DNA from 3 places in the Streptomyces sp. NPDC043867 genome. Region 1 is predicted to be linked to each of the others. Evidence: riboswitches for the same ligand, from Rfam matches in the RefSeq annotation. Region 1 holds a riboswitch; each other region holds the start of a gene.

Region 1 (5,741 bases):
CACGACGGTGATGGCCGCGACCGACGGCACCGTACGGACGCAGTGGAACAGCGCGTACGGGAACATGGCGATCGTGACCGCCAAGGACGGTACGGAGACCTGGTACTGCCACCTCTCCACGTACAAGGTCCCGTCGGGGACCGTCGTGAAGGCCGGTGACCCGATCGCGTTCTCCGGGAACTCCGGCAACTCGACCGGGCCGCACCTGCACTTCGAGGTCCGTCCGGCGGGCGGCTCGGCGATCGACCCGCTGTCGTGGCTGCGCAGCCACAGCATCGACCCCACCTGAGCCCCGCCCGCTCCGCGTCCCCCGAGCCCCAACCTCCCGCGTCCGCTGAAGCGCACCCTTCGGGCACCCCTCTGCGCCGCACCGATCCCGCGCGGCCGCCCCCCGTCCGGCGGGCCCGGGCGGTGAGGCCCGGGCCGGACCCGTGGACGCCGGGCGCGCCAGGTTTCCCTACAGCTTCTCGACAGGCGCGTACCGCAGCAGCAGCCGCTTCGGCTTCGGTTCGCCGAAGTCGACCGTGGCCTCGGCGTTGGCGCCGGTGCCCTTCACGCCGACGACCGTGCCGAGGCCGAACTGGTCGTGGGTGACCCGGTCGCCGACGGCCAGGGAGACCACCGGCTTCTCGGCGACACCGCGGCGCGTCGCGAAGCCGGACGCGCCTGAGGCCGCGGACCGCGAACGCGACGAGGAGAGCGAGGCCGCCACACCCGAGACGGGACCCGCGGCCACCGGGCCCATGCCTCCCGTGCGCTTCCAGTCCAGATGCGCGTCCGGGATCTCCTCCAGGAAGCGGGACGGCGGGTTGTACGAAGGCTGGCCCCAGGCGCTGCGCATGGAGGAACGCGTCAGGTACAGCCGCTCCCGCGCGCGCGTGATGCCGACGTACGCGAGGCGCCGCTCCTCCTCCAGCTCCTTGGTCTCGCCGAGCGCGCGCATGTGCGGGAAGACGCCGTCCTCCATGCCGGTGAGGAAGACGACCGGGAACTCCAGGCCCTTGGCGGTGTGCAGGGTCATCAGGGTGATGACGCCGTTGCCGTCCTCCTCGTCGGGGATCTGGTCGGAGTCGGCGACGAGGGCGACACGCTCCAGGAACTCGGCGAGGGTGCCGGCGGTCTCGACCTCACCGGCCTCCTGCTCGAACTCCAGTGCCACGGCGGCGAGTTCCTGGAGGTTCTCGATCCGGGTCTCGTCCTGCGGGTCCGTCGAGGCCTGCAACTCGGCGAGATAGCCGGTGCGTTCGAGGACGGCCTCCAGGACCGTCGCCGGGCCGGCGCCGGACTCGACGACCGTCCGCAGGTCCTCCATCAGCGTGTTGAACCGCTTGACGGCGTTCGTCGAGCGGGCCGCCATGCCGTATGCCTCGTCGACACGGCGCAGTGCCTGCGGGAAGCTGATCTTCTCCCGCTGGGCGAGGGCGTCGATCATGGCTTCCGCCCGGTCCCCGATGCCGCGCTTGGGCACGTTCATGATGCGGCGCAGCGGGACCGAGTCCTCCGGGTTCGACAGCACGCGCAGGTACGCGAGGACGTCGCGGACCTCCTTGCGCTCGTAGAAGCGGACGCCGCCGACGACCTTGTACGGCAGGCCGACGCGGATGAAGACCTCTTCGAACACACGGGACTGGGCGTTCGTACGGTAGAAGACGGCCATGTCTCCCGCCTTGGCCTCGCCCGCGTCCGTGAGGCGGTCTATCTCGTCGGCGACGAACTGGGCCTCGTCGTGCTCGGTGTCGGCGACGTAGCCGGTGATCCGCGCGCCCGCGCCCGCGTTGGTCCACAGGTTCTTGGGGCGGCGGGACTCGTTGCGCTCGATGACCGCGTTCGCGGCGCTCAGGATCGTCTGGGTGGAGCGGTAGTTCTGCTCCAGCAGGATCGTCGTCGCGTCCGGGTAGTCCTCCTCGAACTGGAGGATGTTGCGGATCGTCGCGCCTCGGAAGGCGTAGATCGACTGGTCGGCGTCACCCACGACGCACAGCTCGGCCGGCGGCAGGTCGTCCTCGCCCGGCGGCACGTCCACCGGGTGCTCGCCGGTGCCGACGAGCTCGCGGACGAGGGCGTACTGCGCGTGGTTGGTGTCCTGGTACTCGTCGACGAGGACATGCCGGAAGCGGCGGCGGTAGTGCTCGGCCACGTCCGGGAAGGCGCGCAGCAGATTGACCGTCGTCATGATCAGGTCGTCGAAGTCGAGCGCGTTGGCCTCGCGCAGCCGCGACTGGTAGAGCGCGTAGGCCTGAGCGAGGGTCTCCTCGAAACCTCCCCCCGACTCCGTCCGGGAGGTGCCTCCGGCGGCCTGGGCGGCGAAGTCCTCCTCGTCGATCAGCTCGTTCTTCAGGTTCGAGACCTTGGCGCTGAACGACTTGGGCGGGTAGCGCTTCGGGTCGAGGTCCAGGTCGCGGCAGACCAGGGCCATGAGGCGCTTGGAGTCTGCGGCGTCGTAGATCGAGAACGAGGACGTGAAGCCGAGCCGCTTCGACTCGCGGCGCAGGATGCGGACGCACGCACTGTGGAAGGTCATCACCCACATCGCGTTCGCGCGCGGGCCGACCAGCTGCTCGACGCGTTCCTTCATCTCGCCCGCGGCCTTGTTCGTGAAGGTGATCGCGAGGATCTGGCCGGGGTGCACGTGCCGCTCGCCCAGCAGATACGCGATGCGGTGCGTGAGCACGCGGGTCTTGCCCGACCCGGCGCCGGCCACGATGAGCAGCGGGGAACCGGCGTGCGCCACGGCCGCGCGCTGGTTCTCGTTCAGCCCGTCCAGCAGCGCCGCCGGGTCCACGGCGGGGCGCGCCGCACCGTCGCGGTAGTACGCGTCCCGGCTCGGGGGCACGTCGAAACGGCCGCCGAACAGGTCGTCCGGAAGCTGCTCCGGCGTCCCGTCCTCGGGCGGCGGCGGGGGCTCTTCCCCGTGGGCCCCGGAGGGCTTGAGGTCCGCCAGGAAGCTGTCGTCAAAGAGGCTGCTCATCGCCTTCCGAGTCTAGGCCGCCCCACTGACAGCCCGTGGCCACGTCGGGAACTCCACCGGTCCCCCGGAAGCGGACGGACCGCCTCCGGTGCCGTGCCGGAGGCCGCCCGCCGGACGCGTTCCCCCTGCCTGGAGCCCGCCGCCCGGCCCCGCCTCGCCCTCCGGATCCGTGCCGTCACCTCGGGTGACCGGCGCGGACGAGACGCACGCCACGTCACGCGGACCGCGGACCGCGGAGACCGTCCGGACACCGAGTCGGCCGGTGGCGCGGAGCGGCCCCCGAAAAGAAGGTCACGAAAACGTATCGGGCATATCGGCCATCAACCTTCACAGAAGCCACACGAGTTGGCTAACGTGCCGGTCAGGCCGCCCGACCCAACCGGCGAACGACGCCGGGCCGCGCGGCCTCCGCCGAATCCGGCGCGCCCGCACGGCGGCCGGAACCGGGGACCCACCGATCTTCGGGGTGAATCGGTCCGACCGCCTGTCCGGGCGAGGACCGTAGGGCAACCCTTCCGAACCACCCGCCCGAACCCGACAGCTAACCCGGTAGGCGGATCATGGAAGGAGTCGCCTCTCTTGGCGTCGCAACGCACAACGCGTCCCGCAGTGACGCGCGTAGCGGGCGCACGGGTCCCGGGTCTCGCCACGGCGGCCCTCACCTCCGTGGCCCTGCTCTCGCAGACCGCGAACGCCGCGCCCTCGGCCGATTCGAAGCCGAGCCGCGAGGAAGTCCAGAAGAAGGTGGACGACCTCTATCACCAGGCCGGGACGGCCACCCAGCGGTACAACGCGGCCAGGGAGAAGAGCTCCAAGCAGCGCACACGGGACGACGCCCCCCGCGACGGCGTGGCCGGCCGCACCGAGAGGCCCGACACCGCGCGTACGGAACCGGTTCCGTACGCCGTCACCCTGTCCCGCACCGGAGCCGCCGTCTCCGGCACCGCGCCCCTCCCGCCGGCCGGCCACACCGCCGAGCAGGCGGCGACGGTGCTGAAGGGGACCGAGGCCGCCGGGGGGCTGGCGAAACCGGCCGTCCCGCAGCGGACGCTGAAGTCGGCCAAGGCGCAGGTGCAGCGGAAACTCGCCGTCGCCCGCGGACTGCTCGCGCAGTTCACCGCCGCGGAGCAAGCGCGGCTCACGGCGGTCGAGGAGCGGCAGCGGGAGGCCGCGGAGCGCAGGACCGAGGAGCCGGCCCGGCAGCAGACCGCACAGGAGAAGCAGCGCCCGGAGGTGCCCGCCCGGCAGGACCCGGGCTCCCCGGCCGACGGCCCGGGCGGCACGGCGGACGCCCCCTCGTACGCCACCGCGGCCGGCACGGTGCTCGCCACGGACGACCCCTCGTACGCCACCACGGCCGGCACGGTGCTCGCCACGGACGACCCGTCCTGCGTCACCACGGCCGGCAAGGTGCTCGCCTACGCCCGGGCGCAGATCGGCAAGCCGTACGTCTGGGGCGCCATGGGCCCGGACTCGTACGACTGCTCGGGTCTCACGCGGGCCGCGTGGATGGCCGCCGGCGTCTTTCTGCCCCGCACCACCCGGGACCAGGCCGGCGCGGGCACCAGTGTCCCGCTCTCCGAGATCGCCCCCGGTGACCTGGTGTTCCTCGACGACGGCAGCAGCCACGTCGGGCTCTACGCCGGCCACGGGATGATGATCCACGCCCCGAGGCCGGGCGCCTACGTCCGCGAGGAGCCGCTCCACCACGGCGGCGAGTCGCCGATCCACAGCGTGGTGCGCCCGGCGTGAGGGCGGGACCGCGTCAGGCGTGACGCGGTGTCCGGCGTGATCCCCCGGTCACGCCGGGCACCGGCCGACGGCGGTCCGAGAAGGCTCACGGCCTCAGGTCCAGAGCACCGCGATGAAGATGTTCGCCATGGTCAGCAGGCCGACCGCGGCGAAGGCGCCCTTCTCGACCTTCTCCTCGTCGCGCTTCACGTAGACGAGACCGAGGATCACGATCAGCAGGGCCAGCTTCACGCCGAGCTTGATGTTGTCGAGCGCGTTGTCGTCGGCCTGGTTGAGGCCGACCAGTACGACGCCGGTGACCAGCATGGTGAGCGCGCCGTGCAGCATCGCGGGGACGAACCGGGCGGTGCCCCGGCCCATCGCCTTCAGCTGGGTGAGGAAGCCGCCGAGCAGAGCGGCGATCCCGATGATGTGCAGGCCGACGAAGAGATGGATGAGTACGTCCATGGGGCCGGAGCCTAATCGGGCGCCCCGGCGTCCCCCCGCACCGGCCTCCCCCGACCGGCCTGCCCCGGCCCCGGCCCCCTGCCCACCCGGGCCCAGCCTGCCCATCCGGGGCGCCTGGGGCATCCGGGGCCACCGGAGCCACCGGAGCCACCGGAGCCACCGGGTGGGCTCATAGCACCCGGGCCTCCCCCGCCACCCGGACAACCGCCGCATCGGTCAGTACTCGGCGTCGAGCCGACGCCCGCGGCCCGAAATCGCGGTCGCATACGGTCACCCGGCGGTCCACTCCCGCCACTTCCGCACATGCCGTCACGGCCCCCGCCCGCCCGCGTTTAGCGTCCTCCCCCAGGTGACCGGCTCTCCACCGCCGCCCGGGCCAGGGGCGGCACCGGCCACTTCCGCCGAAAGGTCCGGCGGCGGCCCGATCCCCGGTGCGGGCCGCCGCCGGACGCGTCACCGCCTCCCGCTCGGGCGGTCGTGCGGCCCGAGTCTTCGCGAAAGGACGTGTGCCCTCGTGGCATCGCACCGCAAGCCCGGACACCGTTCGTTCGGCGGCCGGACGGCCCGCACCGCC
Region 2 (5,741 bases), on a different contig from region 1:
GGTGCGTGAAGCGGCGGACGTCCTTGGCGGACAGCCGCGGGTAGGGCGCGAAGAAGCGGTAGTACTTCGACTCGTCCGAGACCTGCTCGTAGAAGCTGACCAGGCGCTCGGCGTCGTCGACGGTGATGGGGCGGATGCGCGCCGTGCCGCCGTCGCGCAGCACCACGTCGGCTTCCCAGTGGGCGGGGTACTCGTGCCGGTCCGACGAGGTCTGCATGGGCCCCAGCGTACGGCTCGCGTCCGACGACGTCGCGGGGCAGGCTTGGGGGTCCGCCACCACCTCCGGGGGGCGTGCCGGGTGACTCCTTCGGGGCCCGTCCTGGAGGCTCCCGCCGGGGTGCGGCCCGCGGTCCGCCCGGGCACGCTTCACCGTATGGGACACTGGTCTAGACAACCCTGGAACACCGGAAGGGCAGCATCACATGGCTGAGCGCCGCGTCAACGTCGGCTGGGCCGAGGGCCTCCACGCCCGCCCCGCCTCCATCTTCGTCCGGGCGGCCACGGCCTCCGGCGTCCCCGTGACGATCGCCAAGGCGGACGGCAACCCCGTCAACGCCGCGTCGATGCTCGCGGTCCTCGGCCTCGGCGCCCAGGGCGGCGAGGAGATCGTCCTCGCCTCCGACGCGGAGGGCGCGGACGCGGCCCTCGACCGCCTGGCCAAGCTGGTCTCCGAGGGCCTCGACGAGCTTCCCGAGACCGTCTGACCCCTCGGACACCCTCTCGTGCGGCGAAGCCGCGTCGGCCCGGCCGGTCGACGCGGCTTCGCCGTTCTCGCGCCTTTCCGGATCCCGTCGCTCGTCTCCGGCCGGCGGCTGGTCGATATCAGCGCGCCGTCGGGACAATGCGACGGGCACCCGAAAAGGCGCGACGGGAATTCCCGGCGCGCGAAAAGAGGGCAGCGGAAACAGTCACCTGCCCAATATCCCTCTTTGTATACGGCGCTTTTGTTAATGCCGCGGGCCCGAAATGTTTACGGGAGGTTGCGAAGTCCTCACGCGGTCCGCGAGTCGGGCGCTCCGCGCGGAGCGGAAGCGGTGCGCGGAGGCGGCGCGCTCGGCGTGCAGCGCGGTGATCGCGCGCGCCCGCTCACCGTCCCCGCGCGCGACGGCGTCCACGATGCCGCCGTGCTCCGCCCAGGCCTCCGCGGCGTCGGCCGGCGCCTCCACCGCGTACATCCAGGCGATCTTGTGCCGCAGCTGGGCGAGCGTCGAGGTCAGCGTGGGGCTCCCGGACGCCTGGGCGAGCGTCTCGTGGAACCAGCCCCCCAGGGACCGCAGATCCTCGCTGTGGCCTCTCCTGGCCCGCTCCTGCCCGAGCCTGACCAGGCCCCGCAGAACCTTGAGGTGGGCCTCGGTGCGGCGCTGGGCGGCCCGCGCCGCGCCCAGGGGCTCCAGCAGCATCCGCATCTCCAGGAGGTCCGTCGCCTCCTGTTCGGTGGGCTCCGCGACGCACGCGCCCGCATGCCGGCGGATGACGACGAACCCCTCGGCCTCCAGCGTGCGCAGCGCCTCGCGCACGGGGACGCGCGAGACGCCGTAGCGGCGGGCGAGCAGTTCCTCGGTGAGCCGGCTGCCGCGCTCGTAGACACCCGCGACGATGTCGTCACGGATCGCCGTGCATACCGAGTGCGCCGGAATGCGCATGAGCGGACCTCCGCCTTAATCCTCGCGAAACGCCGTCGATTGACGCTTGTTCAGCGACTCTATTGCAGCGGGCCGGAATTTCCGATGGCGGACCGGAATCCATATGCATTTTTTGGACGGACGCGCGTCCGAAACGCCGAAGGCCCCGGCTCGTCGAGCCGGGGCCTTCGGAAGTCGCGGGGTGTCAGAGGCTGACGCCGTGCGAGCGGAGGTAGGAGACGGGGTCGATGTCCGAGCCGTACTCGGCCGTCGTACGGGCCTCGAAGTGGAGATGGGGCCCGGTGGAGTTGCCGGTCGACCCGGAGAGGGCTATCGGCTGGCCCGGGGTGACGGTCTGCCCCTCGGAGACGTTGACGGACGACAGGTGGCCGTACATGGTGTACGTCCCGTCGTGCATCTTGATCACGACCTGGTTGCCGTAGGCGCCGGCCCAGCCGGTCGTGACGACGGTGCCGGCTCCGACGGCCTGGACGACGGTCCCCGACGCGGCGTGGAAGTCGACGCCGGTGTGGCTGCCGGAGGACCAGAGGCTGCCGCCGGTCTTGTAGCCGGTGGAGACGTAGGAGCCGGCGACCGGCGCGACGAAGGTGTTGAGAAGCTTGCGCTCGGCGGCGCGGGCGGCACGGGCCCTGACCTCGCGCTCCTTCTTGGCTTCGGCCATGACCCGCCGCTTCGCGGCCTCCTCGGCCTTCTTCAGCGCCGCGGCCTCGTCGGCGGCGTGCTGCTGGGCGGCGGCCTGCGCGTCGACCTGTTCGGCGACCGTGTCGCCGATGGTGACGGCCTGGGTCAGCCCGGTCTGCTGGACGGAGGCTGCGTCCGCGGCGAACGCCGGGGCGGCCAGGGTTCCGATGACACCGGTGGTGGTGAGAGCCGCCACGCTTGCCGCACTCTTGGTGGTACGCGTGATCCGGCTGGGACGACGGTGCTTCCCGGTGGCACGGGTGAACGCCATGAAGGGGCTGGTCCTTTCCTTCCCTCTCGCCTACCGGGTTAGCTGACGGGTTCGGAGCAGGAAGGTCTCCTACGGGCCTCCTTGGGGAAGGACGCCCGATTCACCCCAGGGACTGCGATGGGTCCCCGGCTCCCCTGGCTCGCGCCGTACGGGGACTCGGCGATGACTGTCCGGTGCCGCGGACGCGGCGCACTGCCTGACGAACAGTCGGAATGACGCTAAGGGGGGCGTCTTTCAATCGACAAACGGATCACGGCTTTTGTAGTGCACGCCACAGGGCAGAAGGGCAACGCCCCGGCAATACGGACATAACGCGGACGAAGCCGGGTAAGCGCGCGCGGAACCCCGAATGGACGGCGGGTAAACGCGGGGACCCCGGTGACTCATCAGTCACCAGGGTCCCGGCGTCCACGGAGCTCTACTCGGCCCGTACGACGCTCACTTCACCGATGCCGAGGGCCTTGACGGGCTCCTCGATCTGCGCGGCGTCGCCCACCAGGACCGTCACCAGGCGGTCGACCGGGAAGGCGTTCACGACGGCCGCGGTGGCCTCCACGGTGCCTGTGGCGGCGAGCTGCTGATAGAGCGTCGCCTGGTAGTCGTCCGGCAGGTGCTGCTCGACCTGGTCGGCGAGCGTGCTCGCGACCGCCGCCGCCGTCTCGAACTTGAGCGGTGCGACGCCCACCAGGTTCTGCACGGCCACGTCGCGTTCGGGGTCCGTCAGACCGTCCGCGGCGAGCGTGCGCAGCACCTTCCACAGGTCGTCGAGAGCCGGACCGGTGTTGGGCGTGTCCACGGATCCGCTGATGGCGAGCATCGCGGCACCCGAGCCGTCCGGAGCCGAGCGCAGCACCTGGCCGAACGCCCGCACTCCGTAGGTGTAGCCCTTCTCCTCGCGCAGGACGCGGTCCAGGCGCGAGGTGAGGGTGCCGCCGAGGCAGTACGTGCCGAGCACCTGGGCGGGCCACACCCGGTCGTGCCGGTCGGCTCCGACGCGGCCGATGAGCAACTGCGTCTGTACGGCGCCGGGGCGGTCGACGATGATCACGCGGCCCCGGTCGTCGGCGGTGACCGGCGGCACCGGACGGGGCTCGGCCGAGGAGCCGGTCCAGGCGCCGAGTGTGTCGGCGAGCAGCGCGTCGAGGTCGACGTCGGTGAGGTCGCCGACGACCACGGCGGTGCCGGTGGCGGGACGCACGTGCTTCTCGTAGAAGGCGCGCACGGCCGCAGAGTCGATCTTCTGGACCGTCGCCTCGGTGCCCTGGCGCGGACGCGACATGCGCGAGCCGGCCGGGAACAGCTCCTTGGAGAGCTCCTTGGCCGCGCGGCGGGCCGGGTTGGCGGTCTCGTGCGGGATCTCGTCGAGCCGGTTGCGCACCAGCCGTTCGATCTCGCTGTCCGTGAAGGCCGGTGCCCGCAGGGCGTCGGCGAGCAGGCCGAGCCCCTTCTCGAGCCGGGAGACCGGGACCTCCAGCGAGAGGCGCACGCCCGGGTGGTCGGCGTGCGAGTCGAGGGTGGCGCCGCAGCGCTCGAGCTCGGCTGCGAACTCCTCTGCGGAGTGCTTGTCGGTTCCCTCGGAGAAGGCACGGGCCATGATCGTGGCGACACCGTCGATACCGGCGGGCTCGGCCTCCAGAGGTGCGTCGACGAGCACCTCCACGGCGACGACCTGCTGGCCGGGGCGGTGGCAGCGCAGGACCGTCAGGCCGTTGTCGAGCGTGCCGCGCTCGGGTGCCGGGAACGCCCACGGCCTGGCCTCGCCTGCCTGCGGCCGGGGGTGGAACTCCATCGTCGCGAGCTCGGTCACTTGGCCGACTCCTCGTCCTCGTCGGTGGCTTCGGCGGCCGCTGGGGCCTCCGCCTCGTCGGCGGCGACCGGCTCGTACACGAGCACCGCGCGGTTGTCGGGGCGCAGCCGGGCCTTGGCGACCTCCTGCACCTCCTCGGGGGTGACGGCGAGCACGCGCTCCACCGCGGTGAGGGCGAGCTGCGGGTCGCCGAACAGGACGGCGTACCGGCACAGTTCGTCGGCGCGGCCCGCGACCGTGCTCAGCCGGTCCAGCCACTCCCGCTCCAACTGGGCCTGGGCGCGCTCCATCTCCTCGGTGGTGGGGCCCTCCTCGGCGAACCGGGCGAGCTCCTCGTCGACGGCCGCCTCGATGACCGGGACCTCGACGTCACCGGACGTCTTCACGTCGAACCAGCCCAGGGAGGGCGCCCCGGCGAGCCGCAGCAGGCCGAACCCGGCCGCGACGGCGGTGCGGTCACGGCGGACGAGCCGGTTGTAGAGGCGGGACGACTCGCCGCCCCCGAGGACGGTGAGTGCCAGGTCGGCCGCGTCGCACGCGCGCGTGCCGTCCTCCGGGAGGCGGTAGGCGGCCATCAGCGCGCGGGCCGGGACCTCCTCCTCGACGACCTCGCGCAGCTGCTCGCCCATGATGTCCGGCAGCGAGCCGTCGCGCGGGGCGGGCTTCCCGTCGTGCCCGGCGATGGAGCCGAAGTACTTCTCGATCCAGCCGAGGGTCTGCTCGGGGTCGATGTCCCCGACGACCGACAGGACGGCGTTGTTGGGCGCGTAGTAGGTCCGGAAGAACGCGCGGGCGTCCTCCAGGGTGGCCGCGTCCAGGTCCGCCATCGACCCGATCGGGGTGTGGTGGTAAGGGTGGCCCTCCGGGTAGGCGAGGGCGGTCAGCTTCTCGAACGCGGTGCCGTAGGGCACGTTGTCGTAGCGCTGCCGGCGCTCGTTCTTGACGACGTCCCGCTGGTTCTCCATGGACTCTTCGTCGAGCGCGGCGAGCAGCGAGCCCATGCGGTCGGCCTCCAGCCAGAGAGCGAGCTCCAACTGGTGCGCGGGCATGGTCTCGAAGTAGTTGGTGCGCTCGAAGCTCGTCGTGCCGTTCAGCGAGCCGCCGGCGCCCTGTACGAGTTCGAAGTGGCCGTTGCCCTTCACCTGGCCCGACCCCTGGAACATCAGGTGCTCGAAGAGGTGGGCGAGGCCGGTCCGGCCGCTGACCTCGTGGCGCGAGCCGACGTCGTACCAGAGGCACACCGCCGCGACCGGGGTCAGATGGTCCTCGGAGAGCACCACGCGCAGGCCGTTGGCCAGGCGGTGCTCGGTCGCTGTCAGGCCGCCGGAGCCTGCCTCAG
Region 3 (5,741 bases), on a different contig from region 1:
CGAGCGCTTCGGGCAGCCGGACACGCTGGACCTCTCCCGGCGCGACAACCAGCACCTCGGATACGGGCACGGCATCCACTACTGCCTCGGCGCGCCCCTCGCCCGGCTGGAGGGACAGACCGCCCTCGCGACGCTCCTCACCCGCCTGCCGGACCTGCGCCTCGCGGGCGATCCGGCGGACCTGCGCTGGCGCGGCGGTCTCATCATGCGCGGACTGCGGACCCTCCCGGTGGAGTTCACCCCTTCGCGGTAGGCAATGCCGGCGGACCCTCGGCGGGCCCGCGACGGAGGGGCGCATTGCGCTCGCAACAGGCGCACACCGGTGGAGTTCACGCCCGGTGGTACGCGGGCGCGGACCCGTCAAACATGACGCACCGTCAATACTGTGATCTTCACGTGATCTGCGCTGCATCGACTTGTGACAAGTGTTCGACTGCCGATACGTTCACGCATCAACGCGATGGATCTTCCGTCGCGCCTGTCATCGCTGTCTTCGAAAGGCCACCGCATGCTCTCCGGGAACGGTCGTCACCGTCGCCCCCGCCAGGCTCCGGCGCTCATCGTCGCGGCAGGAGTCACCGGATCGGCCATCGCGATCCCGTTGCTCGGTGCCACCGGTGCGAGTGCCGCGGACGGCACCACCTGGGACCGGGTCGCGGAGTGCGAGAGCGGCGGTTCGTGGAGTGCCGACAACGCCAACGGCTACTACGGCGGCCTGCAGATGACCCAGGAGAACTGGGAGAAGTACGGCGGCCTCGCGTACGCGCCGAGCCCCGACGAGGCCAGCCGCTCGCAGCAGATAGCCGTCGCCGAGAAGGTTCTCGACGGGCAGGGCCTGGCCGCCTGGCCCACCTGCGGACCGCTGTCGGGCCTCAGCAAGAACTCGGCGTCCGTCGAGGTCGACACCGGCGTCGCCGAGGACTCCTCCGCATCGTCGGCCTCCCCCTCACCCGATTCGTCCCCGTCGAGCGACTCGCCCGTTTCGGGCGGCTTGTCGACCGGCGGCTCCACCGCCAAGCCCTCGCCGGCCGCGTCCGGCAAGGCGGCGAAGTCCGGGACGCCGTCGAAGGCCAAGGAGGATGCCACCGCCTCCCCGGAGACCGGCAGCAAGGACGGCGGCAAGGACACCGGGAAGGCAAAGGCTGACGACTCGGACAAGTCGGGTCGGACCGCGGACTCTTCGGACGCCACCGCCGCGACCGGGAGCGAGGGCACCGGCACCGGTCGGCACCGCGGCGCCAGTGCCGACGCCGGTACGGACGCCGACGCGTCCGCCGGAGGCGAAGAGACCTCCTCCGGCCGTCACGCCTCGCGCGGCTCCGCCGCTCCCCGCGACGCCGCGGAGGGCTCGTACACCGTCCGCCTCGGCGACAGTCTCACGAGCATCGCCGACTCCCTTGCCGTGCAGGGCGGATGGAACGAGCTCTACACGGAGAACGAGAAGACGGTCGGCGCCGACCCGGACGTCATCCTCCCCGGTCAGAGCCTTGAGGTCGCAGGAGACTAAGCGGGCGTCAGATGGCGAATCAGGTACAAAACAGCGCCAGTTCGCGTCATATTTCGCACCGCAATGTCCGGTTTGACAGAGTGAGACATGGGTCTCAGAAACCCTGATCATCTTTGAAATTCCGGCGGCCGCGTGTCTACGGTCGTGATCGCTCGCTACAGCGGGCCCCGACGGTCGCAACGCCGAATCCTGCCAGTGGCCGGCCGGGAACAGTCGTCGCGCAAGCGCCGTAGGCAGGAGCGGGGGACCCAAGGTAAGCGCCGGGCCCGGGAGTCGAGAGACACCCGGGAACGGCTTGGGGTGGAGTCGGACGCCAGAGGCGGACGACCGGGCACTCACCCGCCCGAACCCGACAGCTCACCTCGCAGGCGTCGGTGAGGGGATCACTTCATGCTGCTCAACAACAAGGGCAAGCACCGCCGCCCGTCCAAGGCCACCCGTGTCGCCGCGCTCGCCGGTGTCACCGGTGTCGCCATCGCCGCTCCGCTGATGGCGGCCGGCAGCGCCTCCGCCGCCACCACCTCCGAGTGGGACGCCGTCGCCCAGTGCGAGTCCGGCGGCAACTGGTCGATCAACACCGGCAACGGTTACTACGGCGGCCTGCAGTTCTCCGCCTCCACCTGGTCCGCCTACGGCGGCTCGGCCTACGCCTCCACCGCCGACAAGGCCTCCAAGTCCCAGCAGATCGCCGTCGGCGAGAAGGTGCTCGCCGCGCAGGGCAAGGGTGCCTGGCCGACCTGCGGCACCGGCCTGTCCGGCGCCTCGACCGGCGGCTCGTCGACCGGCACCGGCTCCAACTCCGGCTCCGGCTCGCAGAGCACGGCCCAGCCGGCCCAGCCGCAGCAGCAGGCCCCGCAGGCGCAGGACCAGCGTGCCTCGCGCTCCTCGGAGCGGGAGACGGCCAAGAAGACCGTCGAGACCCCGACCGGCAGGAAGGTCGAGAAGGGTGACGGCGAGTACAAGGTCGTCAAGGGTGACACCCTCAGCTCGATCGCCGCGGACAAGAAGGTCAAGGGCGGCTGGCAGAAGCTGTTCAAGCTGAACAAGGACATCATCGACGATGCCGACTTCATCTTCCCGGGCCAGCAGCTCCACCTCAGCTGACACCGGCCGGCCACGGGCTCACAGCTGAACCACGGCCCTCCCTCATCCGGGGACTCCACCATGGAGTCCCCGTGCGGGCCGCCCCCGCCCCCACGGGCTCCCCGCTCCGGTGCGTGTTCCCCCGTACGCGCCGGAGCGGGGTTTTTTCATGGACGCGCCGTGGACCGCTTCCGCAGCGGTCACCTGTACGGGGCAGGTTTTTGTTCCGTTCGGAAACAATTTACTCTCGGTTCTGTCCATGGGGTGGTCGACCGGCTGGCCGATCCCCCGGAGCCGGTTAGGCTCATGTCGCGGAGCCGACCGCGGCTCCGTGCAGTTGGGGCCGAGGGGCTCCGCGTACCCGCGTCACATCCCATGAAGGAGATGCTCGTGCCGTCCATCGACGTCGTCGTAGCCCGGGAAATCCTCGACTCGCGAGGGAACCCCACCGTCGAGGTCGAGGTCGGCCTCGACGACGGCAGCACGGGTCGTGCCGCCGTCCCGTCCGGCGCCTCCACCGGTGCCTTCGAGGCCATCGAGCTGCGCGACGGTGACCCCAACCGCTACCACGGCAAGGGCGTCGAGAAGGCCGTCCTCGCGGTCATCGAGCAGATCGGCCCGGAGCTCGTCGGCTACGACGCCACCGAGCAGCGCCTGATCGACCAGGCGATGTTCGACCTGGACGCCACCGACAACAAGGGCTCGCTGGGCGCCAACGCCATCCTCGGCGTCTCCCTGGCCGTCGCGCACGCCGCCTCCGAGGCCAGCGACCTGCCGCTGTTCCGCTACCTGGGCGGCCCGAACGCGCACCTGCTGCCCGTCCCGATGATGAACATCCTGAACGGCGGCTCGCACGCCGACTCGAACGTCGACATCCAGGAGTTCATGATCGCGCCGATCGGCGCGGAGTCCTTCTCCGAGGCGCTGCGCTGGGGCGCCGAGGTCTACCACACCCTCAAGAAGGTGCTGAAGACCAAGGGCCTGTCCACCGGCCTCGGCGACGAGGGCGGCTTCGCCCCGAACCTGGAGTCCAACCGCGCCGCGCTCGACCTCATCATCGAGGCCATCAAGCAGGCCGGTTACGTCCCCGGTGAGCAGATCGCGCTCGCGCTCGACGTCGCCGCGTCCGAGTTCTACAAGGACGGCACGTACGAGTTCGAGGGCAAGTCCCGCTCGGCCGCCGAGATGACCGAGTACTACGAGGAGCTCGTCTCCGCGTACCCGCTGGTCTCCATCGAGGACCCGCTGTACGAGGACGACTGGGCCGGCTGGAAGGTCATCACCGACAAGCTGGGCGACAAGGTCCAGATCGTCGGCGACGACCTCTTCGTCACCAACCCGGAGCGCCTGGCCCGCGGCATCGAGGAGGGCTCCGCCAACGCCCTGCTCGTCAAGGTCAACCAGATCGGCTCGCTGACCGAGACGCTGGACGCCGTCGAGCTGGCCCAGCGCAACGGCTTCAAGTGCATGATGTCCCACCGCTCCGGCGAGACCGAGGACGTCACCATCGCCGACCTCGCCGTCGCGGTGAACTGCGGCCAGATCAAGACCGGCGCCCCGGCCCGCTCGGACCGCGTCGCCAAGTACAACCAGCTGCTGCGCATCGAGGAGATCCTCGACGACGCCGCGGTGTACGCCGGCCGCTCGGCGTTCCCCCGCTTCAAGGGCTGACCCGCAGGAAGCGTCGTACGTACGTCCCCGTACTCGGTCCCGTACCGTGTGCGGGGACGTACGCACGTGACGGGCTTGTGCCGGGGAGGCGGGATTCATGGCCGTGAAGGACCGGGACCGGTTCTCCACCACGACCAGGCTGCGCCTGCTCGGTGAGCAGACGGCGGCCCGGGTCTACCGCTCCCAGACCAAACGGCAGGCCCGCCGCTCCCGCCTGACGGGCCGTGCGGCGCTGCTCGCGCTGGTCCTGTGCTCACTGATCGTGGCCCTCGCGTACCCGATGAGGCAGTACGTGTCCCAGCGCGCCGAGGTCGCCGAGCTGGAGCGGGAGCAGGAGCAGGCCCGGCAGCGGGTCGAGCAGCTGCGCGACCTCAAGGCCCGCTGGCAGGACGACGCGTACGCCGAGCAGCAGATCCGCCAACGGCTGCACTACGTGATGCCGGGCGAGACGGGCTACATCGTGATCGACCCGGACGCGGTGAAGAAGTCCCGCACCGACCAGGGAGCGGCTGGCCGCCCCTGGTACGCCAACGTCTGGGACGGCGTGGACAAGTCCGACCGCTCCGCCCAGTAACTGACCAGAAAGACAGAACACACGGCATGGAAACGCCCCCGCCGCCCACCCCGCGCACCGAGCCGACCGACGCCGACGTCGAGGCCTTCAGGCAGCAGCTCGGCCGTCCGCCGCGCGGGCTGCGCGCGATCGCGCACCGCTGTCCCTGCGGTCAGCCCGACGTGGTGGAGACGGCGCCCCGCCTCCCCGACGGCACGCCGTTCCCGACGACGTACTACCTGACGTGTCCGCGGGCGGCCTCCGCGATCGGGACGCTCGAGGCGAACGGCGTCATGAAGGAGATGACGGACCGTCTGGCCACGGACCCCGAGCTGGCCGCGGCCTACCGGGCCGCCCACGAGGACTACATCGCCCGCCGGGACGCCATCGACGTCCTGGAGGGGTTCCCGAGCGCGGGCGGCATGCCGGACCGGGTGAAGTGCCTCCACGTGCTCGTGGCGCACTCCCTGGCCGCGGGGCCCGGCGTGAACCCCCTCGGCGACGAGGCGATCGCCATGCTGCCCGAGTGGTGGCGCAAGGGCGCGTGCGTGGTCCCCGCGGGCGAGGCCGACCTCCCCCAGGGCTGACCGTCGTCCCCGGGGGCGCCGTTCCCGGGGGCTGCCGCCCCCGGACCCCCGCTTCGGCCTGGACGGCCTCGTCCTCAAGCGCCGGACGGGCTGGACCTCCCCCCCGCTTCGGCCTGGACGGCCTCGTCCTCGAACGCCGGACGGGCTGGAAACCTCCGGGCCCGGGCTTGTTCCGAAGTGTCCTCACGACAGGAGACCGCACGCATGACCAGGGTCGCCGCCATCGACTGCGGTACCAACTCGATCCGTCTGCTCGTGGCGGACGCGGACCCGGCGACGGGTGAACTCGTCGACCTGGACCGCCGGATGACCATCGTCCGCCTCGGCCAGGGCGTCGACC

The links. A riboswitch is a leader RNA that binds a small molecule or an ion and turns the genes downstream of it on or off. The one in region 1 is predicted to bind cyclic di-AMP.
Region 2: linked by a shared signal. The riboswitch ahead of AC069T_RS13735 (M23 family metallopeptidase) and the one ahead of AC069T_RS00955 (C40 family peptidase) in region 1 are both predicted to bind cyclic di-AMP.
Region 3: linked by a shared signal. The riboswitch ahead of AC069T_RS05145 (transglycosylase family protein) and the one ahead of AC069T_RS00955 (C40 family peptidase) in region 1 are both predicted to bind cyclic di-AMP.

Annotation. Positions count from the first base shown of each region.
Region 1 is NZ_JBWKDS010000001.1:181,414-187,154, forward strand. It holds gene AC069T_RS00945 (M23 family metallopeptidase) at 1-289, shown strand, start outside; gene pcrA (DNA helicase PcrA) at 458-2,968, opposite strand; cyclic di-AMP (ydaO/yuaA leader) riboswitch at 3,368-3,539, shown strand; gene AC069T_RS00955 (C40 family peptidase) at 3,548-4,720, shown strand; gene AC069T_RS00960 (hypothetical protein) at 4,814-5,167, opposite strand; gene AC069T_RS00965 (C40 family peptidase) at 5,682-5,741, shown strand, end outside.
Region 2 is NZ_JBWKDS010000011.1:102,505-108,245, forward strand. It holds gene AC069T_RS13720 (bifunctional acetate--CoA ligase family protein/GNAT family N-acetyltransferase) at 1-217, opposite strand, end outside; gene AC069T_RS13725 (HPr family phosphocarrier protein) at 423-704, shown strand; gene AC069T_RS13730 (GntR family transcriptional regulator) at 948-1,643, opposite strand; gene AC069T_RS13735 (M23 family metallopeptidase) at 1,828-2,595, opposite strand; cyclic di-AMP (ydaO/yuaA leader) riboswitch at 2,608-2,767, opposite strand; gene AC069T_RS13740 (M16 family metallopeptidase) at 3,014-4,402, opposite strand; gene AC069T_RS13745 (M16 family metallopeptidase) at 4,399-5,741, opposite strand, start outside.
Region 3 is NZ_JBWKDS010000004.1:13,728-19,468, reverse strand. It holds gene AC069T_RS05155 (cytochrome P450 family protein) at 1-253, shown strand, start outside; gene AC069T_RS05150 (LysM peptidoglycan-binding domain-containing protein) at 509-1,507, shown strand; cyclic di-AMP (ydaO/yuaA leader) riboswitch at 1,723-1,893, shown strand; gene AC069T_RS05145 (transglycosylase family protein) at 1,898-2,611, shown strand; gene eno (phosphopyruvate hydratase) at 2,975-4,261, shown strand; gene AC069T_RS05135 (FtsB family cell division protein) at 4,359-4,835, shown strand; gene AC069T_RS05130 (DUF501 domain-containing protein) at 4,862-5,401, shown strand; gene AC069T_RS05125 (Ppx/GppA phosphatase family protein) at 5,606-5,741, shown strand, end outside.